Prochlorococcus marinus XMU1405: one gene and its partner. The protein of the gene in region 1 interacts with the protein of each later gene in a pairwise test. Links are inferred from orthologs where the notes say so. Each region holds a gene or a part of one and is shown on either strand. Other genes may lie near its edges. The genes, in order: rlmB and tsaE.

Region 1 (17,191 bases):
TTTCATAAAAAAACTATTTTTTAAATGATAAATATCGCAGAATTAGAAAAAAAATTTAGTTCATTGAATAAGTTTAATTTGGTATTAGCCTCATTCTTCTTTAGTTTAATGACTTTATGCGTAAAAAATATTGATAAAAGGATACCTATTTATGAATTAGTTTTATTCAGATCATTATTAAGCTTAATTATTACATTATTCATAATTAATCTAAAAAATATAAATCCTTGGGGCAAAAATAAACCTTTACTTATCTTAAGAGGTGTTTTAGGAACTTTTGCTTTGGTTTGTATTTTTTATGCGATAAGAAAGATGCCACTGAGCATATCAACTGTCATTCAGTACACATATCCTATTTTTATATCTATTTTTGCAGGCATATTTATAAACGAAAAAATAACTCGTAATATAATTCTAGCTTTAATTATTGGTTGGCTAGGAATATTTGTAATATTAAATCCAAGTCAATTATCAAATATAAACGTTGAAATTGAGAATATTTCGATTTCGATAGCATTTCTTGGAGCAATCTTCACAGCATTAGCTTACGTTACAGTTAAGAAACTTTCATTAACTGAAGATGTTTATGTAATTATTGAATATTTCCCACTTGTTTCTTTTATAACCTTATTACCAATAGTATTACTCAACTGGGTTACACCAAATTGGAATGAATTATTTTGGATAATTGGAATTGGCTTTTTTACTCAATTAGGTCAGACGTTCCTAACTATAGGTTTAAAAAAATTACCTGCTTCAGAAGCTTCAACAATTAACTATTTGCAAGTTTTATTCGGGTCGATTTGGGGGATTATGTTTTTTAGTGAAATAATAAATATAAATTTTTTATTAGGTGCCTCTCTAGTTTTATTAGGAACTATTATATCTACTTCCAAAATACTCAAAAGGACATAGAATATTGAAAGAATAAAAAAAAACGGTGAAATTTTTCTATTTAGCTTTATTATTTTGTTTTTCTCCTATAGTTCAAGTCAAAGCAACAACCCCAAAGTCAGTAACTTGTACAAGAACTGAATATAGAGAGGAGTACATTCCTGGGACTAAATCAAACCCAGGCTATGTAAAAAGTTATGAAGTAGACGTTGTAATACCTTGTGGAGGTGAAAGCAAAGCTGAAAAAATAGAAGAAAATGACTGTCGTGAAGGTTCTGTTATTGGTGGTATTCTTGGTGCTGGAATAGCACTATCATCCACTAGAGGGAAAGATAGATTTTGGGCCGTTCCGGCTGGCGGTACTGCTGGAGCACTAATTGGATGTCAAGTGGATGGTGGTTAATTGATTAGTTGGATAAATGGAGAATTAATTGAATTATGGCAAACTAATCAAAAATTTTTTGTCCTAATAAACTGCCAAGGATTAGGTTACGAAATACAAATACTAGAATCATTTTTTCTCATATTAAAAACAAATCAGATATCTAATAAAAATATTACTCTCTGGATAAAACATATTAAGAAAGAGGATTCAGATTTATTATTTGGGTTTACATCAAAAGATCAAAAGAATTTCTTTATTGAAATTTTAAGTATTCGAGGTGTTGGATCTCAAATTGGTATAGGAATATTAAATAAATTTTCTATTAGTGAAGTTATCAATGCAATAAAAACACAAAACAAAAAGTTAATATGTTCCGTACCTGGTATAGGACAAAAAATGAGTGATCGGTTAATTTTAGAATTAAAAAATAAATTTAAAAGTGAAATACAATTTGAAGAAGAAAAAGGCAAAGATGAATTTGAGATTAAGGATCCAGAAATTAATAAAATGATAGAGGACCTTCAGTTAACCCTTCAATCATTAAATTATAAAAATAAAGAAATAAAGACTATTTTGCCAATTATTATTAAAGAAATAAATTTACTTGCTAAAAAAGAAAATAATTTATCATTTGAAAATTTATTGAAATTAGCTATGAATTATCTAGATAAGGATAGTAGTAATTTTGTTAGATGAAGTAGTATTATATTATAAAGAAAATAAAATTTTATGTCATTAGATACAGCTGAAAAACAAAAGCTGATTGAAACTCATCAAGTACATCCAACAGATACAGGTTCAGTTGAAGTTCAAGTAGCAATGCTTTCCAAAAGAATATCGAAATTAAGTGACCACCTCCAAGGAAACATTCATGATTTTGCTTCAAGGCAAGGATTATTAAAAATGATTGGCAAAAGGAAAAGATTACTATCTTACATAAAAGACAAAAACGTTCAGAAATATCAAGAGCTAGTTAAGAAAATTGGAATCAGAGGATGATTTCAATTAATGAAAAAAAAGCAATCTAAAAAAAAGACAAGTAATAAAAAGAAAAAAGTTTATTCTGAGCAAACAGCGTTTGCTAATTTAGAAAAAACCTCTAATACTTTAACAACGCAAAAACGATCATCAAGTGGGATACCCAAATATGTTGCGGATAGAATGGCAAGGAGAATTTTTTTTACAGCAGGAATACCGACAATACTTGGAATGTCGGTTTTTGTTGTTAGCTACATTATAGTTACAAGGAATATTGCTGAAATACCTCCTTCGTCAACAATTGCAATTTCAGCACTTTTTTTCTTGCTAGGTCTAGCAGGATTGAGTTTTGGAATATTATCGGCTAGTTGGGATAAAGAGCCTGGATCATTTTTTGGTATTGAAAATATTCCAATGAACATACAACGAGCTAAAGCAGCCTTCAAACCTGCAACTCAAAATTTTGAGGATAAAAGTTAATCTAAGAAACTAAAGATTTTAATTTAACTTGGAATGATTTATCTTCTAAAAATTTGCATGCTCCTTGTATATCTCCTATACAGAACTGATCTCCAAATTTAACGTATGTAACACTATTTTTATTTCTTACTGCAGCCAAAACAGGAATCTTAATTCCACATCTACCTTTATCTGGTTTAAATTTAATTAAACAGTCTCTCAAAGTATTTTGTACTCTTACATCTGATGCTTGAGAACTTTCAAGATTAATAATAAGCAATTTAAGATTATCTATTTCTCTGCAATCATCAATAATTAACTGAGTCTTATCACTTTTTTTATCAATTGTTCCCCATACTAATAATCTAGTATCAGTCAAAAGATATTCTGATAATCTGACATAGGTTTTTGGAAAAACAATTGCTTCGCAACTCCCAGAAAGATCTTCTAGCTGAACTATAGCCATCCTATCTCCCTTTCTCGTTGTAATTTGCTTTAAATCAGGAATCATTCCAACTAAAGAGACTTTGGTTCTATCTTTTGTTTCTTCTAACTGAGAAATGCTTATAGGTGATACGAGTTTTGCTGGCTTAGTTAAATGCTTTAGAGGATGATCAGATAAATAAAAGCCTAATAGCTGTTTTTCTAACTTTAATTTCTCAATAAGTGAATAATCATCAACCTTAGCTAATTGTGAATCTGAAAAAGCAACATTAGAAAATTCTTCTTTAGAGTCAAATAGATTTCCTTGGCCAGACAATCTATCACGATTTCTTGAAGAGGCCCACTCAATAACATGATCAAGATCTGACAATAACTGAGCTCTATTATTATCATTTGAAAACTCGTCTAGTGCTCCACAATGAATAAGAGATTCAAGACTTCTTTTATTAAGAATATTAGAAGGCAAACGGTCGCACAGATCCGATAATGACTTAAAGGTTCCAAAACTATTTCGGTTTTCAATTATATTTCTTATTGCAGAATCCCCTAAATTCTTAATTGCCGACAACCCGAATAAAATCTGATTATTCTTAATAGTGAAATCAACCCCAGAAAAATTAATGCTCGGCGAAATAACTTCTATTCCCATGGAATAACAATTAGAAATATATCTTTGCATCTTGTCGCTAGAGCCAGAATTAACGCTTAAAAGGGCTGCCATATATGCAACAGGAAAATGAGCTTTCAAAAATGCAGTTTGATAAGTTACAGCACCATAAGCAGTTGAATGGCTTTTGTTAAAACAATATTCTGCAAATAAAACCATTTGATCAAAAAGATCATTTGCTAATTTTTCATTTACACCTTTCTTCATAGAGCCATCTACAAAAATATTCCTATGCTTTACCATTTCAGAAACTTTCTTTTTCCCCATCGCTCTTCGAAGTAAATCAGCATCACCAAGAGAATAACCGGCTAGGTCTTGAGCAATTTTCATGATTTGTTCTTGATAAACCATAATTCCATAAGTTTCAGTGAGAATTGACTTAATAAAAGGATGAGGGAAATCAATCTTTTCATTCCCATTTTTTCGATTTATAAATTTAGGTATTAGGCCTGCATCAAGAGGACCAGGTCTATAAAGAGCAAGTATGGACGAAATATCCTCTAGAGAGTTAGGTTTGAAATCCTTAACGACCTGTTTCATTCCGGAGGATTCAAGTTGAAAAATACCTTCAAGATCTCCTCTCCCGATAAGCTCAAAGGTTTTACCATCATTTTGTGGTAACTCATCAATGTTTATTTTCCTTCCAGTAGATTGATTAATAAGAGAAACTGTCTTTTCAATCATTGTCAGATTCTTAAGACCCAAGAAATCCATTTTCAATAATCCAAGTGATTCGATATCGTCCATAGAATATTGGGTTATTATTTGCCCTTCATTATTTCTTTGAAGAGGTACAAGTTCGTCAAGAGGATCTGATGCGATAACAACTCCAGCAGCATGAACTCCATATGTTTTATTAGTTCCTTCAATTCTCAAAGCCAAATCAACCCATTTTTTCACCCTATTATCATTAATATATTTTTCTCTAAACTCTTGGCTAGGTGAATTCTTGTCAATCATTTCATTTAATTTATAAGGTTTTCCTCTTACAACCGGTATTAACTTAGCCAATTTGTCCGCTTCTCCATAAGGTATATCTAAAACTCTTGCAACATCTTTTAAAACTGCCTTAGAGGTCATCTTATTGAAAGTAATTATTTGCGCAACTTTCTCCTCTCCATAACGATTAGTAACATAATCAATAACTTCATTTCTCCTATCAATACAAAAGTCGGTGTCAATATCTGGCATTGACTTTCTTGCTGGATTTAAAAATCTTTCAAACAACAATCCATGCTCAACAGGATCTATATTTGTAATTTGAAGAGCATAGGCTACTAATGAGCCTGCTGCAGATCCTCTACCTGGTCCTACAGGGATAGAATTATCTCTAGCAAATTTGATGTAGTCCCAAACAACCAAAAAATAATCTGGGAAGCCCATATCTTTAATAATTTTTAATTCGGAAGATAGTCTTTTTTTATAGTTCTCATCAACTTCTGTAAGATCATTTTTTTTAAGTCTATTTAAAAGGCCTTTATTAGATAATTGTGTAAGGAAAGAAAATGAATCTGTATCTTCGTTAAGAGGGAATTTTGGCATTCTATAATTACCAAACAAATCAAATTCTTCAACTTTCTGAGAAATTTCTACTGTATTGTTAACTGCCTCAATAATTGATTCATCATCAATATGATCTTTAAAAAGTTCAAGCATTTCACTTTCACTTTTAATATATTCTGTACCGGTATATCTCAATCTTTTTTCATCACTTATTAGTTTTCCTGTTAATACACAAAGCAAAGCATCATGTGCTTCAACATCCATGCTTGATAAATAGTGGGCATCGTTGGTTGCGATTACCTTTATTTGATGCTTCTTCCCAATTTTTATTAATTCAACGTTAACAATTCTATCCTCAATAGAACCGTGATCTTGTATTTCTAAATAGAAGTCATCTGCAAATAATTTTTTATACCAAAGTGCTATATCCTCTGCTACGTCTAATCTACCTTTTAAGATAGCCTGAGGTATCTCTCCACCAAGACAAGCTGTAGAAACTATCAAACCATCACTATATTTGCTTAAAAGAGATTTATCAATACATGGTCTAGAAAAAATGCCTCGACCTCTCATCCCATTTAGGTGACTAATTGTTGTTAACTTCACTAAATTCTTATATCCATTATAATTTTTTGCTAACACCACCAAATGATATCTTTTTTCTTTTTTTGGTTGAGGATCATCAATAGAACCATTAATCACATACATTTCATTACCAATAATTGGTTTTATACCTTTCTCTTTACACTTCTTGACCAAATCAAGAACACCATACATAACTCCATGATCAGTAAGAGCTATCGATTCCATTCCAAGATCACAAGCTCTATCTACAATTTTTGAAATTTGACTGGCACCATCAAGCAAGCTGTAGTCACTATGATTATGAAGAGGAACGAAAGCCATATTCGAATAATTTATATATATAAGATAGAGAAAATTTCTAAAAGATCTATACTTTGTGATTACAAATTAATTATTAATACAAATTTAAAATAAAGGTCTGTTCTTAATTACCTGAGCATCAATTTCAAAGATATTTGCGGCATTCAATATTCTATCTTCTTCTAATACATTGCCTATTAATTGCATTCCAATAGGTAATCCTCTAGTATCAAAACCACAAGGAATACTAATTGCTGGGAGGCCTGCTAAATTAGCAGGAACAGTTAATAAGTCAGACAAATACATTGAGAGTGGATCATTTACAAAATCTCCCTTCAAAAAAGCTGTGGTTGGGCAAGTTGGAGTTAATAAAACATCTACTTTCTTAAAAGCATTATCAAAATCTTTTCTTATAAGTGTCCTAACTTTTTGTGCCTTCTTGTAATACGCATCACTGTATCCAGCTGACAATGCATAAGTACCTATCAAAATTCTTCTTTGTACCTCATCTCCAAAACCTTCAGCTCTACTTTTTGAAGTCATATCTATAAGATTTGTACCTTCATTCGATCTGTAGCCATATTTAACTCCATCATATCTAGCTAAATTTGCGGAGGCTTCAGATGGTGCAATAACATAATATGTCGCAATTCCATCATTAAATCTAGGACATTCAACTTCACTAATTTCAGCCCCTAAAGCTTGGAATCTATCAACTCCAGAAATAACAGATTCCTTAACTTCTGGATTAAGTCCTGGGTGATTAAAACATTCTTTAATGATTCCAATTTTTAAACCCTTTATAGATTTATTTAAGTCAGTCAAATAATTTGGGACTGGCTTATCAAGACATGTTGAATCTAAGGGATCTTTACCAGATATTGAATAAAGAATTTCAGCAGCATCTGAGACAGTATTTGTAATTGGGCCAATTTGATCAAGAGAGCTAGCAAATGCTACAAGCCCCCATCTACTAACTCTGCCATAAGTAGGTTTAAGACCTACGACGCCACAAAAAGAAGCTGGTTGTCTTATTGATCCTCCAGTATCAGAACCTATAGCGGCTGCACATAATCCAGCAGCTACAGAGGCTGCACTACCTCCAGAACTTCCTCCGGGAACTCTATTAGTATCCCAAGGATTTGAAGTAACACCAAATACAGAAGTTTCGGTTGAACTCCCCATTGCAAATTCATCTAAATTTGTTTTTCCTAAACAAATTCCCCCTGAAGACCATAATTTGCTCGAAGCGGTGGATTCATAAGGCGCAACAAAGCTTTTGAGCATTTTACTTGCACAAGTTGTTGCAACTCCTTTGGTGCAAATATTATCCTTTATTGCTATTGGGATCCCCGCGAGAGGAGGCAGTTTTTCTTTATTTTGAATTAATTTATCAATATTCTCTGCTTGCTCAATAGCATTATCTTTTGTAATACAAATATATGAATTAATTTCAGGATCTTTTTGATCGATTTTTGCAAAGATATCACTAACAAATTCCTTAACAGAAACGTTATTACTGGTAATTTCATTTCTTAAAGAATTAAAATTCATATCTTATTCATTTCTTAAAATCATAAAATCAATGTTATCAAACAGTTAAAGGTTCTTCTTTTTTGCAACGTACTAGACTGTGTTTAATATTTTTGGACCCTTCATCAGAAAGATCTTTAATAAAAGAAGACATATTTTCTTTTAAACTACGTTTAGTAATAAATGGGCCGAACCAGTAGGTATTACTAGGTTCATCTGTCTCAATTTTAGCCCACCAGGCTAAACCAAGTTTGTTTCCAAAATTTCTAATCAATTTTTTTGGCCTGTTTGACCATCAATTCTTGTTAAATTCTATACAATTTTGTAGTGAAAATTCAATAAATTTTTATTAATCATATTAATGTATTGAAACAACAACATTTTAGTGATCTTTAAAAAAGTGATTTCTAATAATAAAAATTATTTACCTGTCAAGTGAAATAATGATATTGCGGCCGCCACAGAGGCATTTAAACTTGAAGTCTTACCTTTAAGAGAAATACTTAATATAAAATCGCATTTTTTCTGAGTAAGTAAAGAAATACCTTTGTCTTCAGAGCCAACTACAACTACCAAAGGTCCTTTTTCTTGAAAATTTGAGATAGATAATTGACCATCTCCAGATAAGCCAACAACAATAAAACCATTTTTCTTAAGTTCCTCAAGAGCTCTATTTAAGTTGACAACTCTACTAATGTGAAGGTGTTCTAAGGCTCCTGCAGCTACCTTGGCGACTGTTCCAGTCAATCCTGCAGACCTTCTCTGAGGAATAATTACACCCTTGCAATCAAATGCTTCTGCTGATCTAATAATCGCACCAACATTATGAGGATCAGTTATACCGTCTAATGCGACTAATATAGGCTTTTGACAATTGTGTTTAGAAAAATCTATTAATTGCTCTAAGGATATTGTTTTAGAGCACGCTAACTGCAATGCAATACCTTGATGTGAAGCTCCATATGTCATTTGCGAAAGCCTGTTCCAAGAAACTTCTTCAATAAGAACTCCTTTTGATTTAAGATCCTTAAGCAAAATATAGAATTTGTCTGAAGAAAAAATTTCCGAAGTACACCAAATCCTATTAATTGCTCTATCACCACTAAGAGCCTCATAAACCGAATGTTTACCCCAAATCCAATCATCAAAATTTTTATCATTATTAAACTTTTGATGCATATCAGAACTTTTATTAGGAAATTCTGAATTAGATTTAAATCTTAAATTTCTTCTTTTAAAAGACGAAAAAGTATTATTTTCATTATTTTTTTTTAAATTTTCAACTTTCGTATTATTAGGGGAATTGTTCAAAAATCTATCATTTTTTTTTGAACGATTTGTATTCTTTGAGTAATTACCAAAATCTGAATTTCTTGTGTACTCTTTATTATTTTTTCCACGGAATTTATTTGAGGAGTTTTTCATAGATTCAATTCATTTTTAATTCTAAATATTCAAAAAGTGTTGATAATCTTTGAGGATCTTTTAAAAATAGCCAGCCAATAAGAGTTTCAAAACCAGTTGCTCTAGAGTATATGGTGGGGTCTGAAGATTTTGGATATCTCTTTGTTTTATTTCTAGCACGCCTAATTAGATCTATTTCGTTTGAATTTAATAAATGTTCAATTTGACTTAATGATTTTGATTGAGATTTTGCTTTTACCTCGTTTACTACAGATAAATGGAGATCTTTAGATTTTAAAGGGAAATGAACATGTTTTAGTCTTTGGTGAAGCTCCCATACAGAATCTCCAAGCCAAGCAAGTTGAATAACACCTATATCCTCTGGTGATCCATATGGAACCAAGTTTTGAATCCAATAATTCAATTTTTCAAATAATTTAATGCATCTTCAAGGCTTGACTTCAAGTTAAGAAAATCACCTAAACGAACAAGTTTAATTGTTTGAGCTACTCTCGAATTGCCAACGACAGAAAAACCAAGTTTCGACTTTTTGCATTCTTTACTTGTTTGAACAAGAGCTCCAAGTCCCGATGAGTCTAAAAAATCTATTTTTGTAAGATCAATAACAAATGGAAGCTCATTTTTTAAGTTATCAGCAACAAAAGTCTTAAATTGTTTTTCAGAGAAAGCATCAAGTTGTCCTTTAAAAGTAAAAACAATAATGTTTTTTTTAACTTCAAGGTTTCCTCTTAAAGAAACCGTTAGCTTCTGGAAATCTTCTATGATCTAGTACCTCCAATAAATTAATATATCAAATGTAATTATCAAATCAAAAGAAAACAATATGTCAACATCTTTCTAACATTAGAGAAACAAATTTTTTAAATAAATAATCTGAATCATGTGGGCCAGGTCCAGCTTCTGGATGATATTGCACACTAAATATTGGCTTATTATAAACTTCCAGTCCAGCCACAGTATTATCGTTAAGGTTGTAGTGGGTTATTTTTACTATATCCTTTGAGATAGAATTAGGATCGATAGCAAAGCCATGATTCTGACTAGTTATCTCAATTTTATTATTTTCGCCACAAGGGTGATTTAATCCACGATGTCCAAAAGGCAATTTATAAGTTGAACCTCCTAATGCTAAGCCAAATATTTGATGACCAAGGCAAATACCAAACATAGGTATTTCACCATATTCAATAAGTGATTTTGCTAAATCTATTCCTTCAGAAACAGAAGAAGGGTCTCCTGGACCATTTGAGAAAAAAATACCATCAGGCTTCTTAGATAGAACATCTTTCATAGAAGATCGAGAAGGCATCACCAAGACTTCACAACCATGAGATACAAGTCTATTTAAAATTGAATTTTTAATTCCAAAATCAATTGCTACTATTTTTAATTTTTTAGAAGATTCATCATATCTTTTTCTTAAATCAAAAAATGTTTTTGTATGGCTTTTCCATAAATATTGTTCCTTAGTTGAAACTACCTTAGATAAATTTAATCCCTTCATATTCGGCGTATCACTAATTATCTTTAAACAACTTTCTACAGTTTTGTCTTCAGAGGTGATAACCCCATTCATAGATCCATTAGATCTTAAGATTTTAACAAGAGCTCTTGTATCAATTCCATAAAGACCAACTATGTTTTTTTCAACTAACCATTGGTTGAAATTTTTTTTAGATCTCCAATTGCTGTCATTAGATGAAAAATTTCTAACAATTATACCTTTAACATTGATATTAGATTCTGAATCTTCAAAATTAATACCAGTATTTCCAATCTCTGGATATGTGAATGTTAATATCTGTCCGTAATAACTTGGATCAGTAATAACTTCTTGATACCCCGTCATACCTGTATTAAAGACTACTTCACCAATAGCTGTACCAGAAAAACCAAAATAAAATCCAGGAAATACAGTTCCATTACTTAAAACTAATTTTGCGTTTTTCTTATATGGATTAATCATCAATTTGAAATAAATTAATTTGCGGATAAATAATTTTTTAAGAGTAAGAACTTTTTCCAAGGATCTCCTTTATTAATCGAAAATAAAGCTTTATTAAATCCTTCATTTAAGTCATCCTCAATTCCTGCTGCCCAAAGAACTAAAGCAACATTCAAGGCAACAACGTCGATATGAGATTTTTGTCCAGAACCATTCAAAACAGACTTTAATATTTCCTCGCTAGACTGAAGATCAGAAACAACTAGCTTATCGTTAGCGATATTTTCATGGTTGAAATCTGTAATATTTATTTCTGAAAACTTTAATTCACCATTCTCAACAAACACTAATTTATTTACTCCTTGAAGAGAAGCTTCATCAAGGCCGCCGGAACCATGTACTACTATTGCTCTATTCATACCCATATTTAAAAGCGCGCTTCCCATAGGTTTTAAAAGATCCTCAGAAGCAACACCTAAAACTTGCGCATTGGGTCTTAAAGGATTTACCAATGGGCCAAGCTGATTAAATATAGTCCTTATTCCAAGGGTCTTTCTTAATGGAGCAAGTTTTATTAATGATTTATGCCAAACAGGTGCGAACAAAAAAGTTATTCCAATTTCACTTACGGCATTGATTACTTTTTCTAAAGAACAATTTAAATTCAAACCAAGATTCGACAAAACATCAGCAGAGCCAACTTTCCCACTAGCACTTTTATTTCCGTGTTTTGCAATTTTTACTCCACATGATGCAGCTACAAATGCTACTGCAGTTGAAATATTAAATGTATTAGCTCCATCCCCTCCAGTACCACAAGTATCTACCAAGTACAAATTTGGTCTTGCTATTGGCAATTTACAAACATTTAAAAGTTCTTCAGCCATAGAACTTAGTTCGACACCCGTAGAGCACTTAGCTCTCAAAGCACTCAAAAAAGCTCCTGTTTCGACATCTGAAATTTCACCATTAAGCCATCTCTGCATTAAAGATCTAGAAGTTAAATCATCAAGGTTCCTTCCCTCTAATAAATTATTTAGGATTTCAGCATTTGATAGATTCGAGTACATTTATTTATTGAAGAAAAATTATTAAGATAAAATTTAATTTGAGGTATCAAAACCTGAGCCTACCAAATCTTTATTTGTGTTAGAAGGCCTGAAGCTCTTTGACCAAATATTTTTTGTTTTTGAAAAAAGTTCATTTTTAGTGATTTTCCAAAATTTTAAAATCTTTTCAATATCATTTTTTATTTCAATTTCTCCCGGGAAATTTGTATAACGATTTATTAATCTAGCTAAATTTATATAGTCAAGATCTTCTGGAGTTTTTTTTGTGATAAGGGAATCTATAATGTTCTTGTCTGTTTCATGTAATGGATGAGTTTGCTCGTTACCCATAAATAAATACTGAATCATTTATAAAATTAGCTCACATATTCAAAAATGAAACATTATCTTAATCATATTGGCAAAATAAAATGAAAAATTTAAAGATAAAAGTTATATCTAAATACCTAAGACCTTACAAAAAAGAATTTTTATATGGGGCTATAGCTCTCTTAATAGTTAATATATTAAGTGTTCTAATACCCTTAGAAGTAAAAAATATAATTGACCAATTACAAAATGGGTTGTCTTCGGATTTTGTTATTTCAAAATCATTGTGGTTAATATTTTTAGCGACTTGTATGGGTTTAATAAGATTATTTTCAAGACAGATTGTTTTCGGTATAGGTAGAAAAGTAGAGGTAAATCTTCGTCAAAAACTTTTTGACCATTTACTTATTCAAGATCCAGAATGGATCCAAAAAAAAGGTAGTGGCGACATTATTAGTAGAGCTACAAGCGATGTTGAAAACATAAGAAGACTCTTAGGTTTTACTGTTTTAAGCTTGTGCAACATTGTCTTAGCTTATTCCTTCACTATTCCTTCAATGTTTTCTATAAATAAAATATTAACGATTTCAGCTTTAATGATATTTCCATTAATCCTTGGAATTGTAAGTCTATTCGGTGGCAGGATGGTTAATCAAAGAAAAGCACAACAAGAATCATTATCAAAACTTAGTGATTTAATACAAGAAGATCTTTCTGGTATAAGCGCCATCAAAATTTATGCGCAAGAGAATGCAGAGTTAAAAGAATTTAACACGTATAACAATGATTATCGAAATTCAGCGATAAAACTTGCAAGAACAGCGAGTACTCTTTTCCCATTGTTACAGGGTATTTCATCGATTTCATTATTGATTTTATTATCACTAGGGACTTTTCAATTAGAGAGTGGATTTATTTCGATAGGTGGTTTAGTAGCTTTAATTCTTTACGTAGAAAGACTTGTCTTCCCTACAGCTCTATTAGGTTTTACCTTAAATACTTTTCAACTCGGTCAAGTAAGTTTGGATCGCGTGGAAGAAATCTTTCAGAGCAATCCAAATATTATAGATAGACCAGAAACTAAATTCTCAAAAAGAAAGGTTAAAGGATTGTTAGAAGCAAAAAATTTAACAATAAAGTATCCAGGATCAAAATTTAACTCATTAAATGGTCTCAATTTTAAAATTTATCCTGGAGAACTTATTGCAATAGTCGGTCCTGTAGGTTGTGGTAAAACAACATTGGCAAAGTCTCTAGGAAGAACTATTGAAATTCCTGACAATCAATTATTTTTAGATGAAATTGATGTAAAAGATTTAAAATTAAGTTATCTTAGAAAAAATATATCAATAGTTCCTCAAGAAGCATTTCTATTTACATCTACAATATCAGAAAACTTAAGTTTTGGAGAACCCAAAGCTTCTAAGCTTTTAGTTAAAGAAAGTGCCGCAAAAGCTGGTTTAATTGATGATATCAACAGTTTTCCTCAAAAGTTTAAAACTATTGTTGGTGAAAGAGGTATTACATTAAGTGGTGGACAAAGGCAAAGAACTGCGTTAGGAAGAGCACTTCTTGTTAATTCTCCTATAGTCGTTCTTGATGATGCGCTGGCAAGTGTAGATAATAAAACTGCAGCAAGAATTATAGATGAAATGAATTATAGAAGTAATAAAACAATCATAATGATCAGTCACCAACTTTCAGTTGCAGCTACTTGTGATAGGGTTTTAGTAATGGATAAAGGGGAAATAGTACAAGAAGGGTCACATAAAGATTTAATTAATAAGGAAGGACTATATAAACAATTATGGGAAAGAGAACTTGCTACTAGAATTGTTGAGAGCTAAAAGTAAATATTTTTTCTTATAATAAAAAAATTTAAAATATGCTTCAATTCCTGAAAAAAATTATGAGTAATGAAGGGGTAAATTCAGCTAACAATGCTCATCCACTACATAGGGTATTAAAAACAGATATAAAAAAAGATCCTAATATACATGAAGATGAAATAATTTTTGGATGTGGTTGTTTCTGGGGAGCTGAAAAATGTTTTTGGAAACTTCCTGGAGTTATAACAACTTCCGTAGGTTATGCTGGTGGCAAAAAAAGTAATCCAACTTACTATGAAGTATGTTCCGGCTTAACTGGTCATTCAGAAGTTGTAAGAGTTATATGGGATAAAAGGGAAATAGATATAAGTGATTTATTAAAAATGTTTTGGGAATGTCATGACCCTACTCAAAAAAACAGACAAGGTAATGATATGGGAACTCAATATAGATCTGCAATATACTATACAAAAGAAGATAATTTTAAAATCATATTAGCCAGTAAGGAACAATATCAAAAGGAATTAAACACAAAAAATCTTGGCTTAATTGAAACGGAAATAAAAATGATTGATTCATATTTTTATGCAGAACAATACCATCAACAATATCTTGCATCTGCTGGAAGCAGGCAGTACTGTTCTGCTTCTCCTACAAAAGTTAAGTTAGGATTTTTTAATGGATGCAACTATAAATTAAAAGACCATATATGGGAAAAGTTTAATTGGGAAGTTGATAAGTGTGTATTGAGATCTGATAACAATCCTATAAAGAATAACATTTAAATCAATCTTATCTTTATAGTTAAGAGACGGGGCGTAGCGCAGTTTGGTAGCGCACCACTTTGGGGTAGTGGGGGTCGTGGGTTCAAATCCCGCCGTTCCGATTACTTATCCTCATCATTTATAAGAGATTTGTATAGTTTATATGAACTTATACCTACAGCAATAAATGTAAAAGAAGAAAAAAAAGCTAAAATAAGTATAGTAAAATTTGAAACTTCTACTTCACCTAGTTGGAAAGATATAAAAATATTCATTAGAAAGAATTTTTCTAAACCTTACCACAATTGCAAAAATTTTTTACAGTCAACTATAAATACAAAAGAATTACAACACCAAAAATTACTCTATATATAATGAATATTTTCAACCCATTTGAAGAAAAATACTTTAATAAGAAATCTATAGCTAATAAAGACGACAAAAATGTCGTAACAAGGCCAACAAAAAAAGGAAGAAAACCTAATGAATAAATTTCTTTAAAAGAAGAAATAAACTCAACAATCGCTGCAAGTGAGATAGCTGGTATACCCAAAAGAAAAGAAAATTTCGCAGCATCTCTTCTTTCCCATCCTGATATTAGAGCAGTAGATATAGTAACACCCGATCTTGAAACACCAGGAAAAATAGCAAATGCTTGAAATAAACCTATCAAAAAACTATCTGAATAATTATGGTTTTTAATATTAATAGATCCTCTTTTCGCACTATCTGCTAAGTACATAAAAAAAGCCATTAGAAATGAGACTAATGCTATTGATAAATTTGAACGGAGAATGTTATCAAAAAAATAAGGGATAAATATTTTTATACTGCCACCAAGTAAAACAATTGGGATAGTACCAACCAAAATAGAACCTAATAACCGTTCATGATGGAGATTTTCAAGAAATTTTTTGGAAGATTGACTTCTGAAATTAAAAATATCATTCTTAAAATACCAACCTATGGCTAAAACACTTCCAATTTGAATAGTAGCTGACAAAGATGCGCCAGGATCATCAATACCTAAAAAAAGAGATATAACTTTTAAATGAGCTGTACTACTTACAGGAATAAATTCAGTCAAGCCTTGAATTAAGCCATATAAAATAAATTTTAAATATTCCAAAATATTATTAAATTACCTAATTAATTAATAGCAATTTACATTTTAGAATTAAAAATACATATAAAAAAATTAAAAAATATCTACTTTAATATCTTTTTTTCTTTTTATTCAAGGTTTTCTGATTCCGAAAAGCTAACTATTGCTAAAACCTTGGAACCTCTAGAGTAAGGTTAACTATAAGACCAGAAATTATTGTAATGACAAAAATCTCGATAAAATCTCTTCAAATTATAGATCTAGATACTTTTAAAAATGCAGGAGCAAAAATTTTAAAGAAAAATATGAATCTGTTTGGGGATTTGATATTAGATGGTTTGTATAATTAGAGAAAATTAATAATAAAGTTACCTTTTTACATCGTGGGCACAACCATCTCCTTTATAGTTTTCACTTTCGTAAAAATCATTTTTTGTCCCAAAATAAGCTGTTAATAAAACGAAAGGCAAGCTTATTATGAATAAAATAGTTGTTAAATCCATTGTTTTAACTTATTTAATAAGGTTATGAAAAATTAAAATTACTATTTGTTGATATGTTAGCTTTAATAATCTGTAGGTCCTTTAATACCAAGATAAAAAAAGGCTCCTAAACCAACCAAGAGTAACACCCCAGCTACAGCTGCAGAAGGAACAAAACCTCCAATTGCAAAGGAAGAAAAATAATACATCTAAAAAACTAAAACTAGTTAGATAATATCAATAAAAAAAAGGTATTTGTAAAAAATTTTGACTCGAAGACAATTAAAGGGAATCAGTTCTATGCTACTAAAGTCGAATCTTCATTATCTGCAGAAATTCTTATTCTCTCTTCCAACTTAGGGCCATATAATTCATTTCCCCAGATTTCAACTCTCGAATCATTTGGAGCCATAAAAGTAAGAATGTCAGTTGGAAATAAAACTCTCTCTAAGAAAAAATTTGATGGGCCAATGCATCTCAAAACAACCATTCTACATCCTTCATTTTTGTAAGA
Region 2 (12,440 bases), on another replicon or contig:
AAAGGGACCACAATTTGTTTTAAACCCGATAAAACGATTTTTTCTGGAGGAATCGAGTTTGAATATGCTCTTCTTTCGTCCAGATTAAGAGAATTAGCTTATCTAAATGGTGGTGTAAAAATTGTATTTAGAGATGAGAGAAATCAATTTTCAGATGGTTCGTTCAAAGAAGAAATTTACTTATATCAAGGAGGAATCAAAGAATATGTTCAATATATGAATTCAGAAAAGGAGTCAATTCATCCTGAGATAATTTATGTTGATTCACAGAAAGAAAACGTTTATGTAGAAGCAGCTTTACAATGGTGTTCAGATGTATTTTCAGATAATATTTTAGGATTTGCGAATAATATCAGAACTATTGATGGGGGTACCCATATTGAAGGATTAAAGACAGTTTTAACTAGAACTTTTAATAATTTGGCTAAAAAGAGGGGTAAAAGAAAAGATATTGAAAAAAATTTAGCTGGCGAAAATATTAGAGAGGGGTTAACTGTGGTTTTATCAGTTAAAGTTCCTGATCCAGAATTTGAAGGACAAACAAAAACTAAATTAGGTAATACCGAAGTAAGAGGAATTGTTGATTCTCTTATTGGCGAAGCTCTTACAAAATTTATGGAATTCAATCCTGGAATTTTGGACTTGATTCTTGAAAAAGCAATTCAATCTTTTAATGCAGCAGAAGCTGCAAGAAGGGCTAGAGAATTAGTCAGAAGAAAAAGTGTTCTTGAAAGTTCAACCTTGCCAGGAAAATTAGCTGATTGCAGTTCTAGAGATCCCTCAGAATCAGAAATATATATTGTTGAGGGCGATTCTGCTGGAGGCTCAGCAAAACAAGGCAGAGATCGAAATTTTCAGGCTATTTTGCCTCTTAGGGGTAAGATTCTGAATATCGAAAAAACTGATGATACTAAAATTTACAAAAATACAGAAATTCAATCATTAATAACAGCTTTAGGATTAGGAATTAAAGGTGAAGAGTTTGATGTTAGTTCCTTAAGATATCACAGAGTAGTAATTATGACTGATGCTGATGTTGATGGAGCTCATATTAGAACTTTATTATTAACATTTTTCTATAGATATCAAAGAGAGCTTGTCGAAAAAGGTTATATATATATAGCTTGTCCTCCTCTTTATAAAGTAGAGAGAGGTAAAAATCATAAGTATTGTTATAACGAGAATCAATTAAAGGATACTGTTTTAGGTTTTGGAGAAAATGCAAATTACAATATCCAGAGATTCAAGGGATTAGGTGAGATGATGCCAAAACAATTATGGGATACAACTATGAATCCCGAAACTAGGATGATGAAAAGAGTTGAAATTGAAGATGCACTTGAAGCTGACAGAATTTTTAACATATTAATGGGAGATAAAGTTGCACCTAGAAGAGAATTTATTGAAACTCACAGTAGTAAATTAGATATGGCAACTTTAGATATATGATTAATAATTTTCTCAAGAATTTCTGCTTAATTATTTTCGCACTAATTGCTCCAATAACTTTACCTGCTGGTGGGATTCAGAAAACATTAGATCAAAATAAGTTTTTCAGTAATATAAACGAAATTATATTGACTTCTAATACTTCTCTTTATTCTTTCCCTGAAATTAATTCTAGAGAATTATTAATTATTGATATTGGTACAACTTTATCAGTTTTACGTAATTGGAAAGTTAGCGAAAGTGAAATTTGGGTTAGGGTAGAGTTGGCTTCTAATAAATTATTAGATGATCCTAATAAGATTACAAAAGGCTGGATAAAAATGTAAATTTTGGATATTTCCTCAACAATTATTGTTTTATTTGGGAGTGCTTTTGGATTAATACTAAGGATGTTGATACAAAATAATTTAAAAATTAATACAGGATTTAATATTCAAAATACTTCAATAGTTAATTTCATTTCATCCTTTTTATTGGGAATTCTAGTAGCATTAAATTTTATCAATAATAAAATTTTATTTTTATTTTATACCAGTTTTTTAGGATGTTTTAGTACATTTTCTGCTTTTATATATCAACTATTTCTTTTATTACAAAAGAGAAAATTTATCCGTTTATTTTTTCACTATCTAGAAGTATTATTAATCTCATTTGTATGTTTTTATTTGGGTTATTATTTAATGCATATTATTAAATGAAAATAAAAAGTTTTAGTGGTATTCTTTTTGCCTGTTATATTGGTACATTTTTAAGGGCATTTATAAATAATAGTTTAGTTGTTTCAATCTTTGGATCATTTTTTTTTGGTTTTGTCATTGCAAAAAGATTAAGTTACTCGAGAGAAAAAATTATGTTAAACGGTTTCTTTTCGTCCTTTACATCTTTTAGTGGATTTATATATTTTTTGTACAAAATATTTAATCAAGGAGATTGGATAAAATTTATAATTTCTTTTAATTCAATTATTATCATAAATCTATTTACAATGTATTTTGGGTTTTGGATAAGTAGAAAAATTACTTAAATTTCTTATAATGGTGTTGTTACTTTGACAAGGGATTATATTTATGAATGAAAATAATCTTGAAGCGGTTACATCCTTATCTTCTGACTTAAGTATTAGAGAAAATATTATTATTCAACTTGAAGAATTGCTTGTTGCAGGAAATTATGATGAAGCAAAGTTACTTTTAGAACCTTCACAACCTGTTGATATTGCAGATGCTATTGGAAGCCTTCCTTTAATATTGCAGGCATTAGCATTTCGGTTGTTAAAGAAAAATGAGGCAATTGAGGTGTACGAATATTTAGATCCAATAGTTCAACAAACATTATTAGACAGACTACGTTCAGGAGAAGTTTTAGAAATCGTTGAGAAAATGTCTCCCGATGATAGAGTTCAACTCTTTGACGAATTACCTGCAAAAGTTGTACGAAAATTTTTGTCTGCTCTTAGTCCTGGTGAAAGGAAAGTTACAGCTGAATTACTTGGATATGAACCTGAAACTGCAGGCCGATTAATGACAACTGAATTCATAGATCTTAAAGAGATGCAAACAGCATCTGAGGCTCTTTCTCTAGTCAGAAAAAGAGCTCCATTTACAGAAACAATTTATAGTTTATACGTAACTGATAAAGAAAGACATTTAACGGGTATTCTTTCTTTGAGAGACCTCGTAACTGCTGATCCTTCTAAGCCAATTGGAGATGTTATGACAAAAGATGTAGTTAATATTTCCACGAATACAAATCAAGAAGAGGTCGCTAGAGCAATACAAAGATATGATTTTTTAGCTCTCCCAGTAGTTGATAAAGAAAAAAGACTTGTCGGGATAGTTACTGTAGATGATTTAATTGATGTTATAGAGCAAGAAGCAACAAGAGATATTTATGCCGCTGGGGCAGTTCAATCTGGAGATGAAGATGATTATTTTCAAAGTAGTTTATTTACGATAACTCGAAGAAGAATTCTGTGGTTGTTAATTCTGGTTTTGGCGAATGGTTTGACAACGAGAGTGATAGCGATGAATGATCAAATATTAAAAGAAATAGTTTTGTTGGCTGCATTTATTCCGTTGCTCATAGGAACTGGGGGGAATGTTGGCGCTCAAAGCTCAACAGTTGTTATTAGAGGTTTAAGTACTCAAAAATTGAAATCTCTTGGTGCTATTAAGGCAGTAGTTAAGGAAGCAATAACTGGGGCGCTTTTAGGAGTTTTGATGATGCTGGTAGTATTTCCTTTCGCATGGTGGCAAGGCGAAGGTCCTTTAATAGCCTCTGCGGTAGGAATAAGTTTAATATCCATAACTACCTTAGCTGCAACAACGGGAGCTATTCTTCCTTTGTTGTTTGACAGAATGAGATTGGACCCTGCTTTAATGTCATCTCCTTTTATAACAACTGTCACGGATATTGCAGGAGTATTTATTTATCTAAGTACAGCAAAATGGTTGTTAAGCTTTTCTTTAATATAAACACTAGGTATTTATTCTCATTTTTGTAAATTTGTGGATTTTTTTGTTTAACTTTACATTTCTTAATGGTATTGTTTACAAAACAATAAAAATCTTTCATGTCTTCTGAAACTTTGAGTGAAAATAAATTGGCGTCAATATCAAGTTTAAAAGCTAGTAATGATGTTGATCTTGTAAGATCTTATTTAAGGGACATAGGTAGAGTTCCGCTTTTATCCCACGAGCAAGAAATTACTCTTGGCAGGCAGGTCCAAGAATATATGCAAGTTGAGAGAGCAGAATTAGAAATTATTGAATTAACAGGCGATAAGCCAAGTATTGAGGAATTATCAAATAAATTAAGTTTATCTACTTCAATTATAAAAAAAAGACAAAGAGCTGGACAGAGGGCTAAAGAGAGAATGGTTGCAGCTAATTTAAGGTTGGTAGTAAGTGTTGCAAAAAAATATACTAAAAGAAACATGGAATTATTAGATTTAATTCAAGAGGGAACAATAGGATTAGTTAGAGGAGTTGAAAAGTTTGACCCTGCTAGAGGCTATAAATTTTCAACTTATGCATATTGGTGGATTAGACAAGGTATTACTAGAGCAATAGCTGAAAAAAGTAGGGCAATAAGGCTACCAATTCACATAACTGAAATGTTGAACAAATTAAAAAAAGGTCAAAGAGAGTTAAGTCAAGAAATGTCTAGAACCCCAACAGTAAGTGAACTTGCAAAATACGTAGAGCTTCCCGAAGAAGATGTTAAAGATTTGATGTGCAAAGCTGGACAGCCAGTGAGTTTAGAAACAAAAGTTGGCGATGGTGAAGATACTGTTTTATTAGATTTACTTGCAGGCGGAGAGGATTTGCCTGATGAACAAATAGAGATGGATTGTATGAGGGGCGATCTCCATTCTCTTTTGCATCAATTACCAGATCTGCAATGTAGAGTATTAAGAATGAGATACGGTATGGATGGTGATGAGCCAATGTCTCTTACAGGTATCGGGAGGGTATTAGGAATAAGTAGGGATCGAGTGAGAAATCTAGAGCGAGATGGATTAAGAGGTTTGAGAAGACTTAGTGATAACGTTGAAGCTTATTTTGTTTCCTGAAGAAAGTCACATATTAACTTATTCGTTTCTTCAGGTTCTTCATCGTGAGGACAATGTCCAGCACCTTTAACTATATCTAATCTCTTAATATTATTGAATTTTTTTTTCCATTCTATTGCTTCATTTAATGATTCCCAAGGATCTTTTTCTCCCCAAATTAATTGAATTGGGGTACCGATCTTATCAAATAGATCTGTAGCAAGATAGTCATCAAATAAGTTAATAAAGCCACGAAATGCCTCCTTAGAGTTTTTCCTCTTAGACGGTTTATATAAAATTTCTATTAGTTCTTCATCTATATTTTTTCCTGAAGGGTAAGCTTGTTCAAGTATTTTCTTTATAACTTTTGGATTGGCAGCTCTATTAAATAGAGTATTACTAATTATTCTTTGTCTTACCAACGTTTTTAATAAGGGCCTAAGTAAATTCATCAAAATATCATTTTTTTTCAAGCGTTTATCATCCATAGTTCTTTGTGCACAATCAATCAAAATGACACCTTTACAATTATCTTTGAGGATTTCAGCAGCTTTCAATGCAATAACACCACCAATTGAATTCCCTACCAAGTAAACAGGAGATTTTATTACCTCTGTACAAAATGTTGATATTTGATCACCCCATAAGTCAAATGAATATTTAATTGAGTTTTCTCTATCAGGTTCGTAATTTAATAAAGCACTAGGCTGACTGCTTTGCCCAAATCCTAATAAGTCTATTGCGTAGCAGTTAGAAAATTTACCGAGAAAATCTTGATTATGTCTCCAGTGGTTTTTTGATGCCCCAAATCCGTGAACTAATAATATTTTAATATTTTTTTCAGAAGCAGATTCTTTTGATAAAGACCAAGAAATTTCCCAATTCTTCCACTTCCAAGTTTCGGATTTATTTAAAGACACTATGAATACGCTTTTAATTAAACTTTAATTCAAAAAAAAATTATTCGTTTTTAATAAATTATTCTTAGGTAAGAAAATGCGTTCATTTTATGAAAAAGAAAAAGGTCATATGTGTTGGAGAGGCTTTAATTGACAGAATCAGAAATAAGTCAAATCAAGGATTTACAGATTTTTTGGGTGGTGCGCCGGCTAATGTTGCTTGTGCATTAAGAAAATTAAAAATAGATTCGATATTTATAGGAAGTTTGGGAAGTGATGATTATGGAAAAAAATTGATTATGCAATTTAATGAATTGGACGTTAATTTAGATTTCTTGCAAATAGATAATGATTCATCTACTCGCGTGGTTAATGTCGATAGAGATCAATTTGGAGATCGTTTTTTTTCAGGCTTTGAGAAACGTTCTCATTCATGCTTTGCAGACGAAATTCTAAGCAAGAAATTAATCCAACAAGAAATTCTAAATTTGGAGAAATCTTTTCTAGAAACAAAATATTTGGTTACAGGAACGATATTATTATCATCTTCAATATCAGCAGAGACTATTTTTTTCCTTCTTGAACAGGCTAAAAAATTTGATGTCAAAATAGTTATTGATTTGAATTGGAGAGAGGTGTTTTGGGATCATTCAAGTCTTTCATCAGAAACTAGTAAAGCCGCGAGAGTTGATTTAATCAAGAAATTTTTAAATCATGCAAATGTTTTAAAACTTGCTAAGGAAGAAGCAACTTTGTTTTTTGAAAATGAAAATCCCTTGCTAATTTCTCAACAATTATCTAATAAACCAGATGTAATAATAACTGATGGGAAAAATCCCGTTAGATGGTATGTCAATGGATTGCAGGGAAGTACTGATACTCCTACTTCACAAAAAATTGTTGATACAACTGGCGCAGGCGATGCTTTTCTAGCTGGCTTAATTTCAAAATTAATTTCTTCAGGCTATCCTTCCAATGAACTAGAGATAGAAGATTGCATCAAGTTCGCAAGTGTTTGTGGATTATTAACTTGTCTTGGTGAAGGCGCTATCGAGCAACAGCCATATTATGAGAAGGTTAATAAATTTTTGGGATCTCTTATTTCGTAATGTCTTCCATAATTTTTTGCGTAACTAATTTCTATTTTCCAGAAATTATCAATAACTGGTTCTATTAATTCTGGCCATTCAATAACTAAAATTGCTTGTCTTTGTATTGCCTCTTCTTCTTCTGAAATAAAAACTTCTTTTGCTGAAGAAAAATTTTTTAATCTGTATAAATCTAGGTGTATTAGTGGAATTTTTCCGGAGTTATAGTGATGCGATAAAGCAAATGTAGGGCTTGTAATGTCCTCAGATATTGATAAGCCTCTTGCAATTCCTTGTACAAATGAAGTTTTCCCAGCCCCTATTGGACCCTTTAATAAAACTATTGATTGGGGATTTAATTTTTGTGAGAGTTTTTTCCCTAAATTTAAAGTTTCTTTTAAATTTTCAACAAACACAAAATTGCATAAAAATCATTTATAGTTTAATAGAAAAAGTATTTACTAGATATGGTTATTGCAAACTCAGTTAAAACCTCCACACCAAATTACGTAATTGCTGATATTGCCTTATCAGATTTTGGTCGTAAAGAAATTAAAATTGCAGAAACTGAAATGCCTGGATTAATGGCACTTAGAGATAAATATCAATCTGAAAAGCCACTTAAAGGTGCAAAAATAGCTGGAAGTCTTCATATGACTATTCAGACAGCAGTATTAATAGAAACTCTTGTTGCTCTTGGTGCAGAAGTGAAATGGGCTTCATGTAATATTTTTTCAACTCAAGATCATGCGGCTGCAGCAATAGCAGATCAAGGAATTTCTGTTTACGCAAAAAAAGGTGAGACTCTTGATGAATATTGGCAATATACCCACTATATACTCGATTGGGGTTCAGACTCTCCAAATATGATCCTTGATGATGGGGGAGATGCAACTGGCTTATTGATACTCGGAAGTAAAGCAGAAAAAGATTTATCAGTTTTAAATAATCCCAGTAATGAAGAAGAAATTGCTTTATTCAATTCTATTAAGTCTAAGTTGGAAACCGATAGTGACTTCTATTCTAGAATTAAGGGTAATATTGTTGGTGTTACTGAAGAAACTACAACAGGAGTTGCAAGACTTTATCAACTTCAAAAACAAAATGCTTTACCTTTCCCTGCTATCAACGTTAATGATTCAGTAACTAAGAGCAAATTTGATAATTTATATGGCTGCCGAGAATCTCTAGTTGACAGCATAAAGCGTGCTACTGATGTGATGATTGCTGGGAAAGTTGCTTTAGTAATGGGTTTTGGAGATGTAGGTAAAGGTTCAGCACAGTCTCTAAGAGGACTTGGTGCAATTGTAAAAGTTGCTGAAGTTGATCCAATTTGTGCTCTTCAAGCGGCAATGGAAGGTTTTAGCGTTGTTACATTAGACGATGTTGTGGAAGATATAGATATATTTGTTACAGCAACTGGGAATTATCAGGTAATAACAAATGAAAATCTTGTCAAGATGAAAGATGAGGCCATAGTCTGCAATATTGGGCATTTCGATAATGAAATTGATGTGGCTTCATTGAAAGATTATCCATGGGAAAATATTAAGCCGCAGGTTGATCACATAACTTTACCGAGTGGCAATAAAATAATTCTTTTAGCCGAGGGAAGATTAGTTAACTTAGGTTGTGCAACTGGACATCCAAGTTTTGTTATGAGTAACTCTTTTACTAATCAAGTATTAGCTCAAATTGAACTTTTCAATAAGTCTGAAAAATATGCAAAAGAGGTTTATGTTTTACCAAAACATTTGGATGAGATGGTAGCTAGATTACATCTTGATAAAATTGGTGCAAAATTAACAAAATTAACTAAGGAACAAGCTGATTATATTAATGTCTCTGTTGAAGGACCTTATAAACCAGAGCTTTATAGATACTAAGGTTGACTTTAATTTTTGTGAATTTTCTTAATTCAATTCCGGACTATATTAGTTTGGCTGTTGAAAAGAATTCCACAATTGCATACCTTACTATTTGTTTGGCTATGTTTTTAGAAAATATAATACCTCCAATTCCTTCGGAAATAATCATGCCATTAGGAGGATTTTTCGTTTATCAACAAAAATTAAATTTCTATATTTTAGTTTTTTGGGGATTACTTGGAACAATTTTAGGATCATTGCCTTGGTATTACTTAGGAAGATTAGTAAATGAAAAAAGACTTTCAAATTTTCTAGATAAAAAAGGAAAATATCTTGGTATTTCTTCTAATGATTTAAGTAAAAGTAAAAGGTGGTTTGATAAATACGGTGTTTCTTTAGTTTTTTGGGGCCGATTAGTACCAGGTATAAGAACTTTAATTTCAGTTCCCGCAGGCGTAGAACTTATGCCATTAAGAAAATTTTTGATTTGGACTACATTTGGGAGCTTGTTATGGGTAGCACTTCTTACTTATGCAGGTTTTTTATTTGGTGAAAATTATTTAATCATTGAAACTTACTTAGATCAAATCAAATATGTTGTAAAGCCTATTTTAATTTTAATTTTCTTTTCTTTTTTTATAAGAATACTTATTAGATTTTTAAAAAAAAATAGAGCTTAAAATGGGATTTCACTAGAGTTACTACTATTAGAATATTGGTTATTATCTGACTCTTTTCGGGAGCTTAATAAGTTTAATCTATCAACTCTAACAACTGGTTTATATCTATCCTCTCCAGTATTTTTATCTTTCCAACTATCAATTTTAAAGCTTCCTGTAATTCCAATTAAAGATCCTTTTTTAACGTAATCTGCCGCTATTTGTGCTTGCTTGCCCCATATTTCTAAATTAAACCAGTCAGGCTCCTCATCTCTACTTCTTCTGTTCACTGCAAGAGTGAAATTAGCTACGATACTTCCAGATTCAAAATATCTGACATCGGGTTCTCTACCGGCTCTGCCAACCAGATTAATAGTATTAATTTCCATAATTTTTTTATTTTTATACTACTCATATTTTTAGGTTCTGCTCAAAGTTTTGCGTGCTATTCATAACTAAACGAGAGAATTGTGAAAGCTTAACAAAAAATAGATATATTATTTATAAAAAAGAATTCCTATTGTGATTTTTAACAGATTTAAATTTTCTAGAGACATTGGCATAGATTTAGGGACGGCCAACACCCTAATACACGTATCAGGTAAAGGTGTTGTTTTACAAGAACCTTCTGTAGTAGCTATGGATTTAGAGGAAGGGATTCCATTGGCTGTTGGTAAAGAAGCAAAGTTAATGCTTGGAAGAACACCTGGCAATATTAGAGCCGTAAGACCGCTTAGAGATGGTGTTATTGCAGATTTTGATGCTGCGGAGCAAATGATAAAAACATTTATTCAAAAATGTAATGAAGGAAAGGGGATAGTTGCTCCAAGAATAGTTATTGGTATTCCAAGTGGAGTGACCAGTGTCGAGCGAAGAGCAGTAAGAGAAGCTGGATTAGCAGGAGCTAGAGAAGTCCACTTAATAGATGAACCTGTGGCAGCAGCAATAGGTGCATCATTACCAGTAACTGAGCCAATTGGAACTATGATTGTTGATATTGGTGGTGGTACTACCGAGGTAGCAGTATTAAGCTTGGGTGGAACTGTTTTAAGTGAATCTGTTCGAATAGCTGGTGATGAAATAAATGAATCAATTGCCTTATATCTTAAAAAAGTTCATAATTTAGTTGTTGGAGAGAGAACTGCAGAAGATATTAAGATAAAGATTGGTTCTGCATTTCCTGATGATGAATTTGATAAAACTACTTTAGAGGTGAGGGGTTTACATCTTTTATCTGGTCTACCTAGGTCAGTAACGTTGACCTCAGGAGAAATTAGAGAAGCTATGGCTGAAACTCTAAGCAAAATAATTGAAGCTGTAAAAAGAACTTTAGAGCGAACTCCTCCTGAACTTGCTGCAGATATTGTTGATAGGGGGATTATGCTTGCTGGAGGTGGAGCTTTAGTTAGAGGCATTAATGATTTATTGAGCGATGAAACGGGAATTTTTACTCATGTAGCAGAAAATCCATTGCTTTGTGTAGTTAATGGATGTGGGGAGGTTTTAGATGATTTTAAAAAACTTAAAAGAGTTGTTGATACTCCAGACTTTATAAGGAACGCGATAAGAGATTAATAATTATGTTAGATATCCGACGAATTTCTTCTAGTCGTTGGTGGCATAAAAAGAAAATTTGGATATTCTTTGGAATTTTTTTATTTTTAGCTTTCGTAAGGATTTCCAAAGGATCTTTATATAAAGATTTTTTTTACTTTATTTCCAAGCCTTTTTGGCCTGGTCAATTTCAAAAAGAAATAATTCTAAAGAGCATTGATCAAGAATCTACAATAAAATTGAATCTTTTTAAAAAGGATAATATAAGATTGCGGGAAATTTTATCTCTTCAACAATCATCCAATAAAGACAATATTTCAGCAGCAGTGATTTCCAGAAAAACAGGAGGTTGGTGGAGACAAATAATTTTAAACAAAGGTTCAAAAGATGGAGTGGAAATTGGTAGTACTGTTACTGGCCCAGGTGGATTATTAGGAAGAGTAAATAATACGTCTTTTTTTACTTCTTCGGTAACATTATTAACTTCTCCAGAAAGTAAATTAGGTGTATGGATAGATAGAAGTCAAATTAATGGGCTACTAGTTGGTTCAGGAGATGATCATCCTAGCCTTATACTGTATTCGAAAGATGCTGATATTCAAATAGGAGATTTTGTATCATCTTCTCCTGCTAGTTCTTTATTACCTCCAAATATTCCTATTGGGATTGTCCAATCTATAGATGACATATCTCGATCAAGAAAAACGGCAAAGATTTCACTTTTGGCAAATCCTCATTTAATTGATTGGGTGCAAATTTTAAAAGTAAAAATTTAATGAAGAAATTTTTTACAAAAAATTTATCGATAATAAGCTTTATTTTTATCCCAATTATTTTTTTGTGGCACCCTAATTGGCTTGGATTTTTAGGCGTTCAGCCATATTGGCCGTTATTTTGGTTATTGCCTTGGTCAATGCTTAATGGATCTATTAATGGATTAGTATTTGGTTTATTTATAGGTCTAATTTTAGATTCTTTAACTTTAGATAATAATTTTTCTCAAATACCAGGCTTAATTTTTTGTGGATTTTTGTTTGGGAGAATTAAATTACATAGTGATATGTTGGTGGGACATTTTAGGTATGGTTTAATTTGTATTTTTGGAAGTTTTTTTTGTGGGACTCTTAATCTCTCACAAATTTTGTTAAGAAATTTTTCAGATAGTAATTCTTTAATGTTTATTCCCGGTGTTAAAAATATCTTGGCTGAAGTCTTTTTGACAGGTTTGTTTGCTCCCTTTATTTGCTCCCAACTTTTAAGAATGTTTAAATTTTCAAGAAGAAAATTCTATTGATAAATGCCGTTAAGAAGTTAAAAGTGCTTTTAAGAAGTTATATCTTCAATTTATTTAAAATTTTTGTGAATACCAG

What was found.
Region 2: the proteins of rlmB (region 1) and tsaE interact in binary tests that used the Escherichia coli proteins (3 or more experiments, as listed by UniProt). The link is inferred for Prochlorococcus marinus XMU1405 from one-to-one orthologs.

The regions. Positions count from the first base shown.
Region 1 is NZ_JAAORF010000002.1:147,192-164,382, reverse strand. What follows is about bases 7,172-10,162. They hold rlmB (23S rRNA (guanosine(2251)-2'-O)-methyltransferase RlmB), read right to left. Parts: upstream 9,174-10,162; coding sequence 8,169-9,173; downstream 7,172-8,168. Other genes in these bases: carA (glutamine-hydrolyzing carbamoyl-phosphate synthase small subunit), read right to left, coding at 10,000-10,162; HA148_RS04370 (STAS domain-containing protein), read right to left, coding at 9,573-9,935; HA148_RS04375 (ribonuclease III domain-containing protein), read right to left, coding at 9,178-9,576; HA148_RS04385 (DUF1816 domain-containing protein), read right to left, coding at 7,807-8,022; gatA (Asp-tRNA(Asn)/Glu-tRNA(Gln) amidotransferase subunit GatA), read right to left, coding at 7,172-7,769. Outside these bases: HA148_RS04420 (DMT family transporter), read left to right, coding at 25-915; HA148_RS04415 (glycine zipper 2TM domain-containing protein), read left to right, coding at 941-1,297; Holliday junction branch migration protein RuvA, read left to right, coding at 1,298-1,975; rpsO (30S ribosomal protein S15), read left to right, coding at 2,009-2,278; HA148_RS04400 (PAM68 family protein), read left to right, coding at 2,288-2,737; HA148_RS04395 (DNA polymerase III subunit alpha), read right to left, coding at 2,739-6,236; more of gatA, read right to left, coding at 6,321-7,171; more of carA, read right to left, coding at 10,163-11,139; trpD (anthranilate phosphoribosyltransferase), read right to left, coding at 11,154-12,188; HA148_RS04355 (DUF3288 family protein), read right to left, coding at 12,222-12,518; HA148_RS04350 (ABC transporter ATP-binding protein), read left to right, coding at 12,599-14,344; peptide-methionine (S)-S-oxide reductase MsrA, read left to right, coding at 14,383-15,111; HA148_RS04335 (hypothetical protein), read right to left, coding at 15,213-15,365; HA148_RS04330 (undecaprenyl-diphosphate phosphatase), read right to left, coding at 15,419-16,219; HA148_RS09620 (hypothetical protein), read right to left, coding at 16,564-16,698; HA148_RS09615 (hypothetical protein), read right to left, coding at 16,761-16,886; HA148_RS04325 (DUF1830 domain-containing protein), read right to left, coding at 16,976-17,191. UniProt on the Escherichia coli protein: Specifically methylates the ribose of guanosine 2251 in 23S rRNA.
Region 2 is NZ_JAAORF010000003.1:545,905-558,344, reverse strand. The notes cover bases 5,687-8,401. They hold tsaE (tRNA (adenosine(37)-N6)-threonylcarbamoyltransferase complex ATPase subunit type 1 TsaE), read right to left. Parts: upstream 7,406-8,401; coding sequence 6,968-7,405; downstream 5,687-6,967. Other genes in these bases: ahcY (adenosylhomocysteinase), read left to right, coding at 7,457-8,401; HA148_RS09085 (carbohydrate kinase family protein), read left to right, coding at 6,012-7,010; HA148_RS09090 (alpha/beta fold hydrolase), read right to left, coding at 5,687-5,922. In the rest of the region: gyrB (DNA topoisomerase (ATP-hydrolyzing) subunit B), read left to right, coding at 1-1,449; HA148_RS09110 (hypothetical protein), read left to right, coding at 1,446-1,775; HA148_RS09105 (fluoride efflux transporter FluC), read left to right, coding at 1,779-2,147; HA148_RS09600 (CrcB family protein), read left to right, coding at 2,144-2,473; mgtE (magnesium transporter), read left to right, coding at 2,517-3,923; HA148_RS09095 (RpoD/SigA family RNA polymerase sigma factor), read left to right, coding at 4,022-5,023; more of HA148_RS09090, read right to left, coding at 5,008-5,686; more of ahcY, read left to right, coding at 8,402-8,875; HA148_RS09070 (DedA family protein), read left to right, coding at 8,878-9,537; HA148_RS09065 (single-stranded DNA-binding protein), read right to left, coding at 9,534-9,905; HA148_RS09060 (rod shape-determining protein), read left to right, coding at 10,039-11,091; rod shape-determining protein MreC, read left to right, coding at 11,097-11,846; HA148_RS09050 (hypothetical protein), read left to right, coding at 11,846-12,364. UniProt on the Escherichia coli protein: Required for the formation of a threonylcarbamoyl group on adenosine at position 37 (t(6)A37) in tRNAs that read codons beginning with adenine.